DNA from 2 places in the Pseudoduganella sp. GW821-FHT11H04 genome. Region 1 is predicted to be linked to the other one. Evidence: predicted binding sites of a transcription regulator. Region 1 holds the regulator's gene; the other holds the start of a gene.

The links. The regulator FliA, encoded in region 1, starts transcription of late flagellar genes. The targets are predictions, from matches to a motif close to CTAAAGTTTNNNNNNNNNNNGCCGNTA.
Region 2: AC1RTP_RS21875 (flagellar protein FliT) is a predicted target of FliA. The motif match lies at 1,161-1,187, and genes of this name have one in related genera.

Annotation. Positions count from the first base shown of each region.
Region 1 covers NZ_JBXARE010000001.1:42,434-44,825, forward strand. Annotated here, with positions in the region: gene AC1RTP_RS00180 (MinD/ParA family ATP-binding protein) at 1-494, shown strand, start outside; gene AC1RTP_RS00185 (RNA polymerase sigma factor FliA) at 512-1,243, shown strand; gene AC1RTP_RS00190 (flagellar motor protein) at 1,225-1,971, shown strand; gene motD (flagellar motor protein MotD) at 1,973-2,392, shown strand, end outside.
Region 2 covers NZ_JBXARE010000011.1:155,533-157,924, forward strand. Annotated here, with positions in the region: gene AC1RTP_RS21865 (M13 family metallopeptidase) at 1-17, opposite strand, end outside; gene AC1RTP_RS21870 (HDOD domain-containing protein) at 250-1,065, shown strand; gene AC1RTP_RS21875 (flagellar protein FliT) at 1,231-1,497, shown strand; gene AC1RTP_RS21880 (FimV/HubP-related protein) at 1,902-2,392, opposite strand, start outside.

The sequences.
Region 1 (2,392 bases):
TGACGCGCGGCGAGTCGCGCCGCGGCCCGGACGAAGGGCGCCGCCTGGCGAAAGCTTTCGGCGTGCTGGCCAGCCAGTCCGGCATTGTGCTGGTGGATGGCGAATTCGACGGCGAAGCCTTCCCGGTGCCGCTGATGGCAAGCTCCGAGATCGTGGTGCAGGTGTCGAATAGTGCGACTTCGATCAAGAATGCTTATATGATGATCAAGCGGCTCAACCATGAGCTGGGCCGCCGCCCCTTTGGCATCCTGGTTACCGGCGCTTCGGAGGCCGAAGCAAGGGTGGTTTACGATAATATGGCACATGCGGCAAGCCGTTACCTGGCGGTCAACCTCGTTTCCATGGGGTCTGTCCCGGCTGACGAATACCTGCAGCGTGCAGCCCGGTTGGGTCGTGCGGTGGTGGACGCCTTCCCATTGGCCGGGGCTTCAGTGGCCTTCCGCCAGCTGGCAGGGCGTTTTGCGATGGGGAGCTGCAACCATTTTAGAGCCTGAAAAGAATTAGAACCTTTATGTACACGGTCAAAGGGAAGGTGGACAAGGATTCCTTGCTGACGGAGCACATGCCGTTGGTCAAGCGCCTGGCCCACCATATGAAGGCAAAATTGCCGCCCAGTGTGGAAGTGGATGACCTGGTACAGGCAGGCATGATCGGCTTGCTCGACGCTATTAACAGGTATGAAGAAACGCACGGCGCCCAATTCGAAACCTACGCGGTGATGCGCATCCGCGGCGCCATGCTCGATGAATTGCGTTCCTCCGACTGGATGCCGCGTTCGATGCGGCAGGACATGCGCAAGATTGAAACTGCGATGGCCACGCTGCAGCAGCGCCTTGGCCGCCCGCCGACCGAGTCGGAAGTGGCGAAATCGCTCAAGCTGTCGCTGTCCGATTACCAGGAAATGCTGTCCGAGGGCGGCGGCCACCAGCTGGTGTATTACGAAGATTTTCACGAGGAAGACGGCAACGACAGCTTCCTCGACCGCTATGCCCATGATGATGATGCCGATCCGCTGCGCGCGCTGCTCGACACCGACTTCCGCCAGGCTGTGATCGATGCGATTGATGCGCTGCCACCACGTGAGAAAATGCTGATGGGCCTTTACTACGAGGAAGAGCTGAACCTGAAGGAGATCGGCGCCGTGATGGGCGTTTCCGAGTCTCGGGTTTCGCAATTGCACACACAAGCCGTGGCGCGCCTGCGTGCCTCGTTGCGGGAGCAGGCATGGACTGGTCCAGCGTAGCCGGCGTCTTGCTGGCGCTGGCCGGCATCATCGTCGGCCAGGGGCTGGAAGGCGGCAAGCTTACTTCCTTGCTGCAGCCGGCTGCATTCGCCATCGTGGTGATCGGCACCTTCGGCGCGGTGATGCTGCAAACCCGCGTGCCGACCTTGCGCCGTGGCTTGTCCATGATCCGCTGGGTCTTCAAACCACCACCAGACAATCGCGCCCAATTGGCGCGCGATATCAATAACTGGAGCATGCTGGCCCGCCGCGACGGGCTGCTGGCGCTGGAGCGCCCCATGCTGGGCGCCAAGGACAAATTCATTGCCAAGGGCTTGCGCATGATCGTGGACGGTATCAACCCGGACAAGATGCGCCAAATGCTGGACATGGAAATCACCGCTTTCGAAACGGCGGAGCGCCAGGCGGTGCGCATCTGGGAATCGGCGGCGGGTTACTCGCCGACCATTGGCATCCTGGGCGCGGTGCTGGGCCTGATCCATGTGATGGAAAATTTGACCGAGCCGGCCAAGCTGGGCTCCGGCATAGCGGTGGCGTTTGTATCGACCATTTACGGCGTCGGCCTGGCCAACCTGTTCTTCTACCCGATCGCCAACAAGCTCAAGACCATCATCACGCGCCAGGTCTACCTGCAGGAGCTGACTGCGGCGGTGATGTACGACATCGCCACCGGCGACTTCACACGAGTTATCGACGAGCGGATCGCGACCCTGATGCGGGAGCCGTGATATGCAAAACCGCCGCGCGCGCCGCAAGTTCGACGACGAGCCAGAGAATCATGAGCGCTGGCTGATTTCCTACGCCGACTTCATTACGCTGCTGTTTGCGTTCTTTGTGGTGATGTATGCGGTGTCCTCGGTCAATCTGGGCAAGTACAAGGTGTTTTCCGATGCTTTAGGCGATGCGTTCGGTGGCGCCGGCTCTGCAACGCCGACCAATACCGAGGTTCAGAGCCTGCCCATCCCGAATCCTGCCACGCGCAAGCGCAATGAGGCGATCAAGAAGGAGAAGGAGCAGATGACGCGCCTGGCCAAGGATCTGGCGAGTACGCTGGCGCCCCTGGTCAAGGAGGGCAAGGTGCGCGTCACGCAGAATAGCCGTGGGGTGAGCGTGGAGATTAATGCTTCGGTGCTGTTCAGGGCTGGCGAT
Region 2 (2,392 bases), on a different contig from region 1:
CGAATAGTTGCTTGCATGTTTGTATCCCTATCTAGTCGTTTTAAATGGCGGAATAAGCCAGGCTGCACTGTAACGGCAACACGGCTGTGACATGGGGCAAATGCGACAGACTGCAAATTTCGGGGACAAGCTGCAAAAAGCTGGGAATGCTGTGCAGCGATGCCAACAGGACTGAAAAACTTGCTGCACACCCCTCAGGAATGGCTATATAGTTCACCTTCAGCAACGCCCAACAAAAAGGAGAACTATATGAAGCTCGAAGCCCTGTTCCAGAATCCAACCGCGCTGCCGACTGCGCCGAAGGTTGTAGACGAATTGATCAGCAGCTTCGACAAGGCCAGTGTCTCCACCGAAGAAATCGCCAAGAAACTGTCGGCTGACCCGGTGCTGAGCGCCAAACTGCTGCGCCTGGCCAACTCGGCCTATTACCATGTTTCCCGCTCGATCGGCACCGTCGAAGACGCTGTGCTGATGCTGGGCTTCGTCACCGTGCGCACGCTCGTGATCAGCTCCGGCCTGGTGAGCGGCTTCAAGACCGTGCCGGGCCTGGACCTGCGCCAGTTCTGGCGCTACAGCCTGCGCACCGCAGTGGGCGCCAAGTTCATCGCCAAGGCCTGCAAACAGAACACCGACCTCGCCTTCACCATCGGCATGATGCATGCGATTGGCCAACTGGTGATCCACGCCGGCATGCCTGAGCAGGCGCTGGCCCTCGATAAAGTCGCCGGCCCGCTCGATGCGCGCCGCCTGGACACCGAAATGGCCTCGTTGGGCTATACCTATGCCGACGTCGGCGCCGAACTGGCCCGCCGCTGGAAATTCCCGCCTACCTTCTCCGACACCATTTCCACCATTCCCCATCCAGGCGACAACGAACTGGCTGCGGTGATCCACCTGGCCGCCTGGCGTGCCCGAGTTGACGAAAACAAACTGACTCCGGATGAGATCGCCGCCTGCTACCCGACCGAGGTCGCCGAAAGCCTGGGCCTCGAGGAAAACGCCCTAATCGATCAGATGCCATCGCTGGATGAACTGAGCGCAGGCCTGGAAGAACTGATAAGCTAAACAACTTTTTGCTTAACTCGTGCCGTTGCTGCCCTTTGGGATGGGGGCGCAACGGCAATTTTTTTGGATTTTTTCAAATATTTTTCAAAAAGACCCTAAAGTTACTTCCGAGCCTGACGTTAATCCTGACATGCGGTAATCCGCGCACAGAATCCAAGGCTCAAAATGACCTCGACCCAAGTTCTCGCTACGTATGAAAAAATTGCCGGTTTGACCACCCAGATGGTCAGCGCCGCGCAAGCCTGCGACTGGACTTCGCTCGACAGCATGGAAAACCAGTGCGCGGCGGCTTCGGTAGCCCTGATGGGCGGCGCCGCTCCCCTGCAAGGCGATGCCCGCAAACGCAAGATCGAACTGCTGAAACAAATCATGGCCAACGACCGCGCCATCCGCGAAGTGACCGAACCCTGGCAGAATCACCTGCACGGCTGATCCAGCGAACCCAAACAAAGCGCCTCCGGGCGCTTTTTTTATTTTGTCCACCGTGGGGTCAGGAACGAAAGTGGACATTTCCGCAGGAAAATGTCCACTTTCGTTCCTGACCCCACGGTGGACATTTTTTGCGGGAATGAAAAAGGCGCCCGCTTGGGGCGCCTTGGAATTCGGAGGGGCGAGCACCAGGTATCTCCTGGTGTCGCCTCAGCGCCGGTTGCACCCGGCGTTCATATCGCCTCAGTCGGCTATGAACAGCTTCCGGAAGGGGTCGTTTCTTCAACGTCGCTCTGTGTGGTTCGCATCACGCTATCGGTGGTGATTGCGACAGAACCCGGTCCGTGTGAGCCCAGTATAACTCAGGTGAAAAATTCTTGTCTAGCACTGAAAGGCAACGGTGGTTGCTATTGTGCAGCAAGCTGCTCGGCCTCCTCCTGCGCCGATTCCTGTGCTTCAGCATCCCCCTTCTTGCGGAAGGATTGCCAGATCTTCAGCGGGCCCTTGGCTTGGCGTTTGCGCAGGAAGAAGATCGTTCCGCCAAGCGCTGCCAGGCCGGCCAGTACTCCGCCGACGATCATTATCAGCCGTTTGCGGGAATTGCCCGCCAGGTCGGCGGCGACGCCGGGCTTGACCGGGGTGGCGCCGGGTTTGCTTGGCGCGGAGGCTGGCTTTCCCGCTGGCTTGCTGACTGCCTCGACCTTCGGCGCGGCGGATGACGGTGAGGCAGGCGCGGCGACTGCGGCAGCGCCCGCAACTGGTGCGGCAATGGTGGTTTGAAGGCGGTGAACTTTGCCTTCGATATCGGCCAGCTTGCTGGTCATGGCCTGGCATTGCTGGAGCTGGGCGTCCACTTGCTTTGCAGACGCGCACGACTGTGGCGGTGCCGACGCCTGAT